4 linked regions of the Thermoleptolyngbya sichuanensis A183 genome follow. The protein of the gene in region 1 binds, or shares a complex with, the protein of each later gene. Links are inferred from orthologs where the notes say so. Each region holds a gene or a part of one and is shown in the gene's direction. Other genes may lie near its edges.

What was found.
Region 2: the proteins of nuoH (region 1) and ndhC are in contact, whole or in part, in a cryo-EM structure (PDB 6KHJ), measured with the Thermosynechococcus vestitus proteins. The link is inferred for Thermoleptolyngbya sichuanensis A183 from one-to-one orthologs. Residues at the interface, in WP_126985484.1 of Thermosynechococcus vestitus: Gln8, Lys26, Trp29, Leu30, Pro33, Met34, Met37, Leu38, Leu83, Ile84, Phe85, Lys86, Glu87, Asp88, Val89, Leu90, Pro91, Ala92, Thr100, Ala104, Val107, Ile108, Phe111, Leu112, Tyr114, Ile115, Ile125, Ser126, Leu128, Phe133; in WP_126986108.1 of Thermosynechococcus vestitus: Gly6, Tyr7, Glu8, Tyr9, Phe10, Gly12, Phe13, Leu14, Ile16, Cys17, Ser18, Pro21, Ala24, Leu25, Ala27, Ser28, Leu31, Arg32, Pro33, Ser35, Arg40, Leu41, Thr42, Thr43, Tyr44, Glu45, Ile51, Gly53, Ala54, Trp55.
Region 3: the proteins of nuoH (region 1) and HPC62_RS12255 are in contact, whole or in part, in a crystal structure (PDB 6Y11), measured with the Thermus thermophilus proteins. The link is inferred for Thermoleptolyngbya sichuanensis A183 from one-to-one orthologs. Residues at the interface, in WP_096411122.1 of Thermus thermophilus: Arg36, Val44, Arg45, Met46, Gly47, Pro48, Asn49, Arg50, Val51, Leu57, Gln58, Ala61, Asp62, Ile64, Lys65, Ile67, Phe68, Lys69, Glu70, Ile72, Val74, Glu223, Ala224, Glu225, His233, Thr234, Glu235, Tyr236, Ser237, Trp241; in WP_096411117.1 of Thermus thermophilus: Arg16, Glu17, Gly18, Leu24, Leu27, Val28, Trp30, Gly31, Arg32, Asn34, Ser35, Trp37, Thr54, Asp55, Ala56, Asp59, Ala61, Arg62, Phe63, Gly64, Glu66, Val67, Phe68, Arg69, Ala70, Ser71, Arg73, Gln74, Ala75, Asp76.
Region 4: the proteins of nuoH (region 1) and HPC62_RS05430 are in contact, whole or in part, in a cryo-EM structure (PDB 6ZJN), measured with the Thermus thermophilus proteins. The link is inferred for Thermoleptolyngbya sichuanensis A183 from one-to-one orthologs. Residues at the interface, in WP_096411122.1 of Thermus thermophilus: Ala224, Glu225, Gln226, Glu227, Ala295, Trp297, Phe298, Arg299; in WP_223903221.1 of Thermus thermophilus: Pro35, Ser36, Asp139, Gly141, Ala142.

The regions. Positions count from the first base shown.
Region 1 is NZ_CP053661.1:1,713,966-1,717,418, reverse strand. What follows is about bases 309-3,205. They hold nuoH (NADH-quinone oxidoreductase subunit NuoH), read left to right. Parts: upstream 309-1,146; coding sequence 1,147-2,265; downstream 2,266-3,205. Other genes in these bases: HPC62_RS07250 (NADH-quinone oxidoreductase subunit J), read left to right, coding at 3,027-3,205; ndhI (NAD(P)H-quinone oxidoreductase subunit I), read left to right, coding at 2,317-2,922; HPC62_RS07265 (RNA polymerase sigma factor), read right to left, coding at 309-845. In the rest of the region: more of HPC62_RS07265, read right to left, coding at 189-308; more of HPC62_RS07250, read left to right, coding at 3,206-3,453. UniProt on the Escherichia coli protein: NDH-1 shuttles electrons from NADH, via FMN and iron-sulfur (Fe-S) centers, to quinones in the respiratory chain. The immediate electron acceptor for the enzyme in this species is believed to be ubiquinone.
Region 2 is NZ_CP053661.1:2,930,059-2,933,416, reverse strand. What follows is about bases 557-3,358. They hold ndhC (photosynthetic/respiratory NAD(P)H-quinone oxidoreductase subunit C), read left to right. Parts: upstream 557-1,675; coding sequence 1,676-2,041; downstream 2,042-3,358. Other genes in these bases: HPC62_RS12250 (NAD(P)H-quinone oxidoreductase subunit J), read left to right, coding at 2,759-3,292; HPC62_RS12255 (NADH dehydrogenase subunit K), read left to right, coding at 2,038-2,766; HPC62_RS12265 (hypothetical protein), read right to left, coding at 788-1,429. UniProt on the Escherichia coli protein: NDH-1 shuttles electrons from NADH, via FMN and iron-sulfur (Fe-S) centers, to quinones in the respiratory chain. The immediate electron acceptor for the enzyme in this species is believed to be ubiquinone.
Region 3 is NZ_CP053661.1:2,928,960-2,932,453, reverse strand. What follows is about bases 1-2,938. They hold HPC62_RS12255 (NADH dehydrogenase subunit K), read left to right. Parts: upstream 1-1,074; coding sequence 1,075-1,803; downstream 1,804-2,938. Other genes in these bases: HPC62_RS12245 (SPOR domain-containing protein), read left to right, coding at 2,755-2,938; HPC62_RS12250 (NAD(P)H-quinone oxidoreductase subunit J), read left to right, coding at 1,796-2,329; ndhC (photosynthetic/respiratory NAD(P)H-quinone oxidoreductase subunit C), read left to right, coding at 713-1,078; HPC62_RS12265 (hypothetical protein), read right to left, coding at 1-466. Outside these bases: more of HPC62_RS12245, read left to right, coding at 2,939-3,494. UniProt on the Escherichia coli protein: NDH-1 shuttles electrons from NADH, via FMN and iron-sulfur (Fe-S) centers, to quinones in the respiratory chain. The immediate electron acceptor for the enzyme in this species is ubiquinone.
Region 4 is NZ_CP053661.1:1,268,249-1,271,644, reverse strand. Bases 149-2,988 are described here. They hold HPC62_RS05430 (NAD(P)H-quinone oxidoreductase subunit H), read left to right. Parts: upstream 149-896; coding sequence 897-2,081; downstream 2,082-2,988. Other genes in these bases: HPC62_RS05420 (aromatic ring-hydroxylating dioxygenase subunit alpha), read left to right, coding at 2,657-2,988; HPC62_RS05425 (hypothetical protein), read left to right, coding at 2,269-2,421. In the rest of the region: HPC62_RS05435 (glycosyltransferase family 2 protein), read right to left, coding at 1-47; more of HPC62_RS05420, read left to right, coding at 2,989-3,396.

The DNA.
Region 1 (3,453 bases):
GGCAAATGTGTTAGGAAACCGTAAATTCTCGGAGGATTCGTGTTTGTTTTGTCCTAATTTTTCCTTTTTCAATCGGGATGAAACTTTCAATCGGGATGAAACAGAGTGGAGCCGTCTTGCATTGCCCTCAGGATTACCCTCAGTATGGCCCTCAGCGCCTTGCTAAAAACCAAGCCTCCGTGGTGAAATTAAGCCTCCGTGGTGGTCTGCGCCCGCTGTTGCCCGTGCAGATGAGCTTCCAGGTTGCCGCCTGCCAGATAGATGGCGCGGATGTCTTCTGGTAGCGCAGTTTCCAGGCGTTCATACCCGGCTTGCAGTTGCGCCTTTACGCCCGCAGCAGTGATGTGTTCGCCTTCTGCCTGGAGGTAGGCGGCGATGCGCGGTTCGCTCCAGCGAAAGGTCTGCGCCATCACGATCATCAGCCGTTGTGACGGGGAAACCTGATCGAGCGATCGCTCGACATAGCATTGCAGCGGCGGCGGCGATGCCTCTAGAGAATAGTGAATGTCTTCGGCAGGGGGCAGTTCTGCCTGATTAATGCATAGAGCTGTGACGTTGATAATCCAGGATTGCAGTGTGATACCGGGGGTGCTGAGATCCAGCCCCAGCAGTTCGTGGAACAGGTGCCGCCAGGTGATGGAGAAGAGATAGTCGGCCTGCATGGGCGATCGCGCGGAGTGGCGAATCAGCGTATACACCAGCGGGCTATAGCGACAGTAAAGCGCAGTAAAGTATTGCCCAGCATCGGGATGCCGCTGGAGCAGCGTCAGCAACTCCTGATCGCTGTAGTGCGACAGAGACTTAATTAAAGGATGATTGGATTCCGGCAGAGAAGGCGTTTGCATAGGCGTTTCTTTTCGGCTTTCTGGAGGTTGTCTTTCAGGGCTTATTTAGTAGCTCCCAATCATAACCACTGCACCCCAGGATGGAAGCCCCTGACAACAAAAATCTAAGAAAAAACTTCAAAAATCTGGCGCAGTAATTTGGCTTCCCTATCACCACACCAGAAATTTGTCATAGCTTGTCATGGGCTACAGGGGACTTTGGCATGAACCTGTACCGTATACTAAACGCAGGTGTTAAGGATCATTACCTGAGCGCCGCCGATTTAATGACCAATCGCCCTTTAGTTGAGTCGCAGGATGTATGAGTTCGGGAATTGACCTGCAAGGCAGCTTTATTCAAGCGTTGATGGATTTGGGCTTGTCGCCCGGTGTCGCCAAGACCATCTGGATTCCCTTGCCAATGGTGCTGATTGTCGGCGCAGTGACGGTGCTGGCGCTCGTGGCTACTTGGCTAGAGCGGAAGGTGTCGGCGGCGGCCCAGCAGCGGATTGGCCCGGAATACGCCGGCCCGTTGGGGATGCTGATTCCAGCGGCAGACGTGGTAAAGCTGCTGTTCAAAGAAGACATTCTGCCCGCCAAAACTGACCCCTGGCTTTTTGCGATCGCCCCTCTGTTGGTCTTTATCCCGGTGTTCCTGTCCTATCTGATCGTGCCCTTCGGTCAAAACCTGCTGATCAGTGACTTGGGCATTGGTATTTTTCTGTGGATTGCGCTGTCGAGCATTGCCCCTATCGGGCTGCTGATGGCAGGCTATGCGTCCAACAACAAGTATTCGCTGATCGGCGGGCTGCGGGCTGCGGCGCAGTCAATCAGCTATGAGCTACCTCTGGCGCTGTCCGTGTTGGCGATCGCCATGATGTCCAACTCCCTTAGCACGGTAGATATCGTGCAGGGACAGTCCGATTACGGCATTCTCGGTTGGAACCTGTGGCGGCAGCCCGTGGGCTTCGTCATCTTCTGGATCGCGGCGCTGGCCGAGTGCGAACGGATGCCCTTCGACCTGCCAGAGGCCGAAGAAGAAATCGTCGCAGGCTATCAGACTGAATACAGCGCCGTAAAGTTCATGCTGTTCTACGCGGGATCCTACGCCAACCTGGTGCTGTCGGCGCTGCTGGCTTCGGTGCTGTATCTAGGCGGCTGGGAGTCTCCTGTATCGGTGAGTTGGTTGGCCAGTCTGATCGGGGTTAGCGAGTCTACGCCCTGGCTCCAAGTCATCACCGCCAGTCTCGGCATCGTCATGACGCTGTTCAAGGCCTACCTGTTTATCTTCCTGGCAATCCTTTTGCGCTGGACGGTGCCCCGCGTCCGCATCGACCAACTGCTTGACCTGGGCTGGAAGTTTCTGCTGCCCGTGTCCCTGGTTAACCTGCTGCTAACGGCCGGGCTAAAGCTGGTGTTTCCAGTGGCCTTCGGTGGCTAAGGTTCAACTCCAAAGACCATTCGTTCTTCAACCTCCCTCCCCCTCCTTCCTATGCTGAAATTTCTCAAGCAAGTCTCTGACTATACCAAGGAAGCAGTTCAAGCAGCCAAATACATCGGTCAGGGCTTGTCGGTCACCTTTGACCACATGCACCGTCGCCCGATTACGGTGCAGTATCCCTACGAGAAACTGATTCCTTCGGAGCGCTTCCGCGGTCGCATCCACTTCGAGTTTGACAAGTGCATCGCCTGCGAAGTCTGCGTTCGGGTGTGCCCCATCAACCTGCCCGTGGTGGACTGGGAATTTAACAAGGAAACCAAGAAGAAGAAGCTGAATCACTATAGCATCGACTTCGGCGTGTGCATCTTCTGCGGCAACTGCGTGGAATATTGCCCCACCAACTGCCTGTCGATGACCGAAGAATACGAGCTTGCGACCTATGATCGCCACGAGTTGAACTACGACAACGTAGCCCTGGGTCGCCTGCCCTACAAGGTGACGCAAGACCCAATGGTGACCCCGCTGCGGGAGTTGGGCTACCTGCCCAAGGGCGTGATGGAACCACACGACCTGCCTGCCGGGTCGCGCCGTGCTGGCAAGCTGCCCGAAGAAATTCTCGACGAGGCCCAGCCTGCGGAAGCTGCACCCGAAGCCTAACGGACAGGTTTATGGGCGCTTTCATTAGCGCTTCCGGGCAACCCACAGGCAACTCGCTCGATCCGTACTCTCGACCTTTCCTCTTCTCGTTCAGGAGACCGACTGTGAATCTGGCAGATGGCGTTCAACTGGTTTCTTTGATTGTGCTGGCGGCAATGATGCTGGCGGCGGCGCTGGGTGTGGTGCTGCTGGACAACATTGTGTACTCAGCCTTTTTGCTGGGTCTGGTGTTTATCAGCATTTCCGGGCTATACATTCTGCTGAATGCCGGGTTCGTGGCGGCGGCACAAATCTTGATTTACGTCGGTGCGGTGAACGTGCTGATCCTGTTTGGCATCATGCTCGTGAACAAGCGCCAGGATTTTGCCCCCGTGCAGAAGGCGTGGCTGGGGAAAGCGGCGACGGGTTCAGTGTGCGCCGGACTATTTGGGCTGCTGGCAACGATGATTGTGGCAACTCCCTGGGGGCTTTCGGACGCGCCGATTGCTGGAGATGAGGCGTTGGTGACCATCGGGCTGCATTTCTTCAGCG
Region 2 (3,358 bases), 1.2 Mb from region 1 along the record:
ATTGAGTTTAGTTTCTAGATGAAATTGACGAAAACTGATGCACTGTTCGAGGCGATAACCAGATCTCTGCAAAGCTGATTATGAGGCGCTTAGCAGTTTTTGCCGGATTGGAGAGCAGCAAACTCCCTAGTTGGAATTTGGAAAACAGAGTTGCCATCTATTAGGAAGGATTAGACATGGGGCGATCGCCATCATCTCACCGTCATCCAGTACAAGTTTCTGGCGACAAACCCCTGCCTTTTGCGTACTAGCTTTCTGCATACTAAAAGCCTTCAAAAGCCATGTCGTAGGTTCAGCAATTTCCAGATTCCGGTTCACAGGTAGTGTCCCTCGGAAGGATAGAACCAACTGGAACATAACTAGTGCCAATAGCTTAGAGCTAATTTGTAAAGGAGCCTGAAAGCCTTGTTAATCAAGGATTTCCGAGAAACCGCTTTTCCTGGGCAAGCATGACCTCAAAGCCACACATGCCAAGAGTTTCAGGCTTCTTAAGATTTGCTTCATAAATTAGCTCTTAGAGCCAACGAAGCCATTTTCAGGTATTTAGCATTAGACGCTGCCGTTGAGCCTTTCCATTTCATCCTTACCGGAGAATTCACGGTGGCCCGGTGATTTTACTAGGCTTTACCGGGAAAATACTGAAACAGGGCAACTTGTTAAAGAACTATTAAAAGCGTCCGACTAAAGCATCCTACTTATCGGACAGGTGATTAGGGGTTTATGGCCTCTACCAGTGGCCCTGTCAACCCAAGCGTCAGCAGAGCGTTGCAAGCTTGCAACAAACCTCCTATCGGCGCAGCCAGGGAATGTCGTGATTCCACGGAATGCGGCGGACGATGAAGCGACAGAGAACGGCGTGGGTGGTTACGTCGTCATCGACCTGGCGCTCCTGCTCCACCAGCAGCAGCAACAGCCGCAGCGAAAACTCTAGCTTGCCGTCATCGGGCAGTCCCCGCGCTGCACCTAGGTCTACCAGCGGCGCAGCCACCTGCAAAATGCCCTCCGGAGTCCGCTTCAGCATGTCTTCTGCTACAATCCGTTCGCTGAGCGATTTGCCTGGTGCAATGACGCTGAACACCTGCGGACGAGAGAGATCGAGATTCATGCTGGGCGTAATTCGGATGACCCGGCGCGATCGCCCTTGAAAATTGGTCAGCGAACTGCGATCCCAATCCACATAAATCGGCGCTGGAGATCCATTGCTAATGCTGAGTGCCAAATCGGTAATTGGCTCAAACCCATAGCGCGGCTTCAGCCCCACATTAATATTGACCTTGCCCTGCAAATCGGCGCGGGTCAGTTCTTCCTTCAAGCCATCTCGGTCAAGCTGCACCGTCGCCCAGTCTTCCATCTCGCCCAGCGCCTGCCGCGCCACATACACCAGCGTCAGCGCATACACCACAATAATCAGCAAATCTAAACCCACCATGAGCGATGCGCCTTATCAAGAGGCCGTATCGAGATCCTGAATCAAACCATTCAAATTTCTGAAGGCTAGTCAAACAAAACCGAATCCTTGCAAACAGTTCAGGCTCTCAAAACAATGTAAAAAGAGAGTAACATTATCAGAGATTCGGCTTGTCGAGTCCTGATGTTTCACTAAGCTTCACCGGGCTGCGCTAGCAGGGCCGCATCCTAGTGTTGCACTTAAGCTAATCAAGTGGCAGGTGACTTCGTGTTTGTTCTCAGTGGCTACGAATACCTTCTAGGATTCCTCATTGTCTGTGGCATCGTTCCGTTTTTAGCGCTAGGGTTGTCTTGGGTGCTGCGTCCCAGCAAACGAGCTGGCGTGGAGCGGCGCACCACCTATGAGTCCGGCATGGAGCCAATCGGCGGAGCCTGGATTCAGTTCAACATCCGCTACTACATGTTTTCGCTGGTGTTCGTCATTTTTGACGTGGAAACGGTGTTTCTCTACCCTTGGGCGGTCGCCTTTAACCAGCTAGGGCTGCTGGCCTTTGTCGAAGCACTGATTTTCATTGCAATCCTGGTTGTCGGTCTTGTATATGCGTGGCGGAAAGGAGCACTGGAATGGTCATGAATCCTGGCACAACGGAACCTAAGAACTTGCTAGAAGGTCTACAGAACCCCATCGGTCGCCCAGAGGTTACGAAGGATCTTTCGGAAAACGTGATCCTGACCACAGTCGATGATTTGCACAACTGGGCGCGGCTGTCGAGCCTCTGGCCGCTGCTCTATGGAACGGCTTGCTGCTTTATTGAGTTTGCGGCGCTGATTGGCTCCCGGTTTGACTTTGACCGCTTTGGTCTGCTGCCGCGATCCAGTCCGCGCCAGGCCGACCTAATCATCACTGCTGGCACTATCACTATGAAGATGGCTCCAGCGCTGGTGCGGCTTTATGAGCAGATGCCCGATCCGAAGTATGTGATCGCGATGGGGGCCTGTACAATTACGGGCGGCATGTTCAGCATGGACTCGCCAACGGCAGTGCGCGGCGTAGACAAGCTAATTCCCGTGGATGTCTACATTCCTGGCTGCCCGCCGCGTCCCGAAGCAATTATCGATGCCATCATCAAGCTGCGGAAGAAAATTTCTAGCGAGGCGCTGGCAGAACGGGGCGAAGTGGCGCAAACCCACCGCTATTACACTATTTCCCACGGCATGAAGGAAGTATCGCCGATTCTGACTGGGAAGTATCTGGAGGCAGACACACGCAAGGCTCCGCCGAAGGAGCTGGCCGAAGCGTTTGGAATGCCTATGTCGCCCGCGTTAGAAGCTGAAAAGGAGGCTGTGGATCGTGGCTGAAGAGACAACCCCTACTCCCCAGGAAACCCCTGAAGCTGCGCCGATTGTCGAAGTTGGCAAGGTGTCTAAGTGGCTCGCTGAGAACGGCTTTGAGCATGAAGCCCTGGAGCTGGATCATCTGGGTGTAGAAGTGCTGAAGGTGGATCGGGAGTTTCTAATTCCCTTTGCAACGGCGCTCTACGCCTATGGGTTCAACTGTTTGCAGTGTCAGGCGGCCTACGACGCGGGGCCAGGCGAAGACTTGGTGAGTACCTATCACCTAATCAAGATTGCCGATAACGTCGATCGCCCGGAAGAGGTGCGCGTGAAGGTGTTTGTGCCGCGTGAAGACCCGCGAGTGCCTTCGGTCTATTGGATCTGGAAGGGGGCCGACTGGCAGGAGCGTGAGAGCTACGATATGTATGGCATTGTCTATGAAGGGCATCCTAACCCGAAGCGGATCTTGATGCCGGAAGATTGGGTCGGTTTCCCTTTGCGGAAGGACTACATTTCGCCCGACTTCTTTGAATTGCAAGACGCTTACTAACGTATTGAGCAAACGGTATTGGGCAAATTTGTCCGAATATTCCAGAATATTCCGCCAGAATATTCC
Region 3 (3,494 bases), 1.2 Mb from region 1 along the record:
CTAGGTCTACCAGCGGCGCAGCCACCTGCAAAATGCCCTCCGGAGTCCGCTTCAGCATGTCTTCTGCTACAATCCGTTCGCTGAGCGATTTGCCTGGTGCAATGACGCTGAACACCTGCGGACGAGAGAGATCGAGATTCATGCTGGGCGTAATTCGGATGACCCGGCGCGATCGCCCTTGAAAATTGGTCAGCGAACTGCGATCCCAATCCACATAAATCGGCGCTGGAGATCCATTGCTAATGCTGAGTGCCAAATCGGTAATTGGCTCAAACCCATAGCGCGGCTTCAGCCCCACATTAATATTGACCTTGCCCTGCAAATCGGCGCGGGTCAGTTCTTCCTTCAAGCCATCTCGGTCAAGCTGCACCGTCGCCCAGTCTTCCATCTCGCCCAGCGCCTGCCGCGCCACATACACCAGCGTCAGCGCATACACCACAATAATCAGCAAATCTAAACCCACCATGAGCGATGCGCCTTATCAAGAGGCCGTATCGAGATCCTGAATCAAACCATTCAAATTTCTGAAGGCTAGTCAAACAAAACCGAATCCTTGCAAACAGTTCAGGCTCTCAAAACAATGTAAAAAGAGAGTAACATTATCAGAGATTCGGCTTGTCGAGTCCTGATGTTTCACTAAGCTTCACCGGGCTGCGCTAGCAGGGCCGCATCCTAGTGTTGCACTTAAGCTAATCAAGTGGCAGGTGACTTCGTGTTTGTTCTCAGTGGCTACGAATACCTTCTAGGATTCCTCATTGTCTGTGGCATCGTTCCGTTTTTAGCGCTAGGGTTGTCTTGGGTGCTGCGTCCCAGCAAACGAGCTGGCGTGGAGCGGCGCACCACCTATGAGTCCGGCATGGAGCCAATCGGCGGAGCCTGGATTCAGTTCAACATCCGCTACTACATGTTTTCGCTGGTGTTCGTCATTTTTGACGTGGAAACGGTGTTTCTCTACCCTTGGGCGGTCGCCTTTAACCAGCTAGGGCTGCTGGCCTTTGTCGAAGCACTGATTTTCATTGCAATCCTGGTTGTCGGTCTTGTATATGCGTGGCGGAAAGGAGCACTGGAATGGTCATGAATCCTGGCACAACGGAACCTAAGAACTTGCTAGAAGGTCTACAGAACCCCATCGGTCGCCCAGAGGTTACGAAGGATCTTTCGGAAAACGTGATCCTGACCACAGTCGATGATTTGCACAACTGGGCGCGGCTGTCGAGCCTCTGGCCGCTGCTCTATGGAACGGCTTGCTGCTTTATTGAGTTTGCGGCGCTGATTGGCTCCCGGTTTGACTTTGACCGCTTTGGTCTGCTGCCGCGATCCAGTCCGCGCCAGGCCGACCTAATCATCACTGCTGGCACTATCACTATGAAGATGGCTCCAGCGCTGGTGCGGCTTTATGAGCAGATGCCCGATCCGAAGTATGTGATCGCGATGGGGGCCTGTACAATTACGGGCGGCATGTTCAGCATGGACTCGCCAACGGCAGTGCGCGGCGTAGACAAGCTAATTCCCGTGGATGTCTACATTCCTGGCTGCCCGCCGCGTCCCGAAGCAATTATCGATGCCATCATCAAGCTGCGGAAGAAAATTTCTAGCGAGGCGCTGGCAGAACGGGGCGAAGTGGCGCAAACCCACCGCTATTACACTATTTCCCACGGCATGAAGGAAGTATCGCCGATTCTGACTGGGAAGTATCTGGAGGCAGACACACGCAAGGCTCCGCCGAAGGAGCTGGCCGAAGCGTTTGGAATGCCTATGTCGCCCGCGTTAGAAGCTGAAAAGGAGGCTGTGGATCGTGGCTGAAGAGACAACCCCTACTCCCCAGGAAACCCCTGAAGCTGCGCCGATTGTCGAAGTTGGCAAGGTGTCTAAGTGGCTCGCTGAGAACGGCTTTGAGCATGAAGCCCTGGAGCTGGATCATCTGGGTGTAGAAGTGCTGAAGGTGGATCGGGAGTTTCTAATTCCCTTTGCAACGGCGCTCTACGCCTATGGGTTCAACTGTTTGCAGTGTCAGGCGGCCTACGACGCGGGGCCAGGCGAAGACTTGGTGAGTACCTATCACCTAATCAAGATTGCCGATAACGTCGATCGCCCGGAAGAGGTGCGCGTGAAGGTGTTTGTGCCGCGTGAAGACCCGCGAGTGCCTTCGGTCTATTGGATCTGGAAGGGGGCCGACTGGCAGGAGCGTGAGAGCTACGATATGTATGGCATTGTCTATGAAGGGCATCCTAACCCGAAGCGGATCTTGATGCCGGAAGATTGGGTCGGTTTCCCTTTGCGGAAGGACTACATTTCGCCCGACTTCTTTGAATTGCAAGACGCTTACTAACGTATTGAGCAAACGGTATTGGGCAAATTTGTCCGAATATTCCAGAATATTCCGCCAGAATATTCCAAATGTAATGACTGGTTGTGTCACGCCTGGGGGCTTTTTGCTCTTGGGCGTTTTGCTGTTTGGTATGGCAGTTGCCTAGTAGGGTATTTGGGTTAGTGGGGGATTTGGGGCGATCGCCCCGATAACAACCCGACAAAAACCCGACAAAAACCCGATAAAAAGTTGATTCATCTGGGAAGTGCCGTGCTAGACTTGCGGGCAAAAATCGACATCTAGCAGGCGATCGCCCTTTGTCCGCTATCTGTAGCGCGATCGCCCATCCTTCCCCTCACTTCTGCAAGCTTATGACGGCATCGTTTTTTTCTCTGTGGTATAGGTCAAATCTGCGCGCTAGGCGTTTAGCAGGGGGGGGGCCTTGGGTGCGTCTGGTGCTGGGGGCGATCGCCCTGGGTAGCAGTGTCGGCATTGCAGCGCCCGTCAGTGCAGGCCCGGCCGAGCCGGGATCTACGAGTTTCATAGCGCAGCCCCAGCGCATGGCACAGCGCACGGTACAGCGCGTCGTAGATGGGCTGCCGCCGCCGCCGGATGCTGGAGTGGGAACATTCTATCCGCAGCCGGGAGCCGCCGTGGGGTCAGACGGGCGCGGGACAAGCACGGCCCAATTTTCAGGCCAGCAGTACGTGGTTATCGTAAATGGCAACAGTCCGCTGCTGCTGTCTCAGGTGCAGCAAGTTGCCCCCGGCGCTGGACTCCAGTCCTATCAGGGGCAGCAGGTGATTCAGGCGGGTGTGTTTGGAGAGGAGTGGACGGCATCGCAGCAGGTGCAGGCACTAGCCGCGCAGGGGATTACTGCACAGGTTGTAGCCGTGTCGGGCGGCGTGGCTCCGGTGCAGACGATCTATCCCGACGCAGCCCAAGCCTCGCTTGACCCGCTGCCACCCGCGCCGCCCGTCGAGGTTCCTTTTGGGCAGTATCCAGCGCTGGAGCCACAGCCCGCCCCAGCCTATGACTATGGAACTGCCGACCGGAGTCGGGGCTACTACGTGCTGATTCCTGGTACGTCTGGCAGTCTGTCCCGCGTGAGCGAGCAAGTGCGGCTGCTGAGCGAGGGCTTTCCAGTGGCGGGGCGCGTGCAAGAGCGCGATCGCCCCCACGGCCC
Region 4 (3,396 bases), 450 kb from region 1 along the record:
GGTCTGGATCGGGACACCTGCTGACGACGAATTTCAGAAGTAGTCATAGAAGATGAGTCCTCAATCTGACATCGGCGATTAAGCAAAACCGCTATTCCAAACCCAATGTCCTAACGTGCCAAGCGTTACAAGCTTTGCTCAGCCAAGTGTAAAGCAGTACACTGTCCCCATTAGATACGAATCCAAGACCAAAAAGGATTTGAGAATGGCTCAGAAATCTCCAGGCCGTCAGTCTTCTCCCACGTTCTCGGTCTATCCCAATGCCTAATCCAGCGCGATCGCCCAGGTAAGCGATATCGGTAAACCCTATAGGTAAGCCATAGGTATATCAGCCAGCCCTTTCGCTAACTGTTGTCTCGCTAACTGTTGCATGGGTAACGCCGTACAGATAACGCCGAGTTCCCGCAGCGTTCTTGACGAAGCACCCCTTATGATTGCCCATAATCTACTGAAACCGAGAACCCAAACCGATCGCTCAAGCAAATTACTCAAGCGAATTGCTCAAGCGAATTGCTCAGGCGAACTACTCAAACCGTACATTCCCACAAATAGCTGAGAACAATCTGAGTGTGCTGAGAACATCCTGAAGTGCTAAGTGTGACAAAGACATCCTGAAGTATGAGGCTGAAACCCATCCGAACTGATCTGGCAAAGCTCCTCTCAAACCATGCCACACGCTTCAAGGTGCGACAATTAAGCTCTAACGGCGGAATTTCTAGCTGATCTGGCCCGAGATCTGGTTCGATTACCTCTGGCTTAACCTTCCATCAAAAACCCGTATCGCAGAAATCTAGAAAATCCCGCATAATCTTAAGAGAACGCAACAGTCTGGTGTTTGTACAAGTGCGGCGATCGCCGCGATTAGCCCCTAACCGAGTTCAGGAGACGGTTCGCCTATGGCCATGATCGAAACCAAAACCGAACCCATGGTGCTCAACATGGGTCCCCATCACCCCTCGATGCACGGGGTGTTGCGGCTCATCGTCACTCTGGACGGGGAAGACGTGGTGGACTGTGAACCTGTGATTGGCTATCTGCATCGCGGCATGGAAAAAATTGCCGAAAGCCGCACGCCTGTGATGTACGTGCCCTACGTCAGCCGATGGGACTACGCAGCGGGCATGTTCAACGAAGCGGTTGTCGTCAATGCCATCGAAAAGCTGGCTGACGTGCCCGTGCCCAAGCGAGCCAGCTACATCCGCGTCATCATGCTGGAGCTAAACCGCATCGCCAACCACCTGCTGTGGCTTGGCCCCTTCCTGGCAGACGTGGGGGCCCAAACGCCCTTCTTCTATATTTTCCGCGAACGGGAAATGATCTATGACCTGTGGGAAGCTGCGACCGGCTACCGCATGGTGAACAACAACTACTGGCGAATTGGCGGCATTGCGGCTGACCTGCCCTACGGCTGGGTGGACAAGTGCGCCGACTTTTGCGACTACTTCCTGCCAAAGGTCGATGAATACGAGAAGCTGATTACCAATAACCCGATCTTCCGCCGCCGCGTCGAGGGTATTGGCACCATCACCCGCGAAGATGCGATTAACTGGGGGTTGTCTGGCCCAATGCTGCGAGCTTCGGGGGTCAAGTGGGATCTCCGCAAGGTCGATCACTACGAGTCCTACGACGACTTTGACTGGGAAATTCATTGGGAAACCGCGGGAGACTGTCTGGCGCGTTACCTGGTGCGGATTCGCGAAATGCGCGAGTCGGTCAAGATCATTCGCCAGGCCCTGGCAGGCTTGCCGGGTGGCCCCTACGAAAACCTGGAAGCCCAGCGGATGAATGCTGGCCCAAAGTCGGAGTGGAACAGCTTTGACTATCAGTTCATCGGCAAAAAAGTTGCGCCAACGTTCAAGATTCCCAGGGGTGAAAACTACGTCCGCATTGAAAGCGGCAAAGGCGAAATCGGCATCTACGTGATCGGCGATGACAATGTGTTTCCCTGGCGGTTCAAGATTCGCGCCGCCGACTTCAACAATCTGCAAATCCTGCCTCACCTGCTGAAGGGCGTGAAGGTGGCAGACGTGGTGGCCATTTTGGGCAGCATCGACGTGATTATGGGTTCGGTTGACCGATAGTGGTCCGAGCGGGACACATTGCACAACCTGCCATAGCACCACACGCTACATGGCTAGTACAGTTTTCACTTGGTTTCCGCTCGTTTTATTCATCTCTGCGGCTCGAGACAAGGGTTTCGAGCCACTTTAATATGCTCTCGCGATTCGTTTCTTTGCAGAGCAGCAAGGGACTTATTGTGGAGGCTGGATGGAACCTGATCTAGGGCGATCGCGTCATAAGGGCTATCTTCACCTGATGCATCCCGGTTCAGCGTCGCTCAGCGTTTTCTTGGTCGATTTCTTAGTCGATTTCTTGGTCGGCGGTTCACCCGTTTGGGTCAATCTTGTACAAATGGATTGACTTACACATTCCAACCAAGGATAAATAAGTATGTTTACATTTAGGTAAGTATGTTTACATTCCACGATCTGCTCAGATCTTTTTGGGCGGCGTGGCGGGTTTCACAGTTCCGGTGCGTAGAGTCTGGCGCAGGGTTCTGAGGCTTTCCGAAATTCCAGCAGCAATGGCTGGATCACTAGAAACAACGACCTCTTTGGAAGCGCGTTCGAGTTCGATTCACGTATCAGAAAGCTCGATGGAATTAGCAACAACACTGAGGGGGCATACCGTCCACAACGCGGTGCGTGAGGTCGGCATCAACCCCAACTACTGGTATCCCGTTTACTGGGCTGAAGATTTGCAGCCGGGTCAGGTGGCGCAAGTGGTGGTCTGGCAGCAGGCGATCGCCCTCTACCGCACCCCCGATGGACAGGTCTACGCGATGGAGGATGCCTGCCCTCACAAAGGGGTAGAGCTACACAAGGGCAAGGTCAAGGGCGATCGCCTGGTGTGCCCCTATCACGGCTGGGAATTCAACTCAGACGGGCAATGTGCCCATATTCCCTATCTGCCGCCCAATCAAAAACTGCCCTGCGCCCAAGCCCGCAGCTACCCAACGCGAGAGCGCTATGGCATTCTCTGGGTGTTTCCGGGTGCTCCGTCCCTAGCGGAACAGGTCGCCATGCCCCATATGCCGGAATACGACGACCCTGCCTATTTTCAAATCCCCATTCCGGGACATTTCCACGCCCATTTCTCGATTTGCAACGAGAACACGATGGATGTGTTTCACGGCTATCTGCACGAAAACCTCCAGGGCTGGTACGACCCGAAATTGCTCAAGCTAAAGGAGTCGCCCAATTCCGTTCTGGCAGAGTATGAGGTGAACTATGACGGCTGGATGACCAAAGCACTGGGGCTGAGCGAAGACGGCGGCAAAACCACTCGCATCGTCTCGGTTCATTACCAATATCCGCACTACACCAGTTCGCTGGA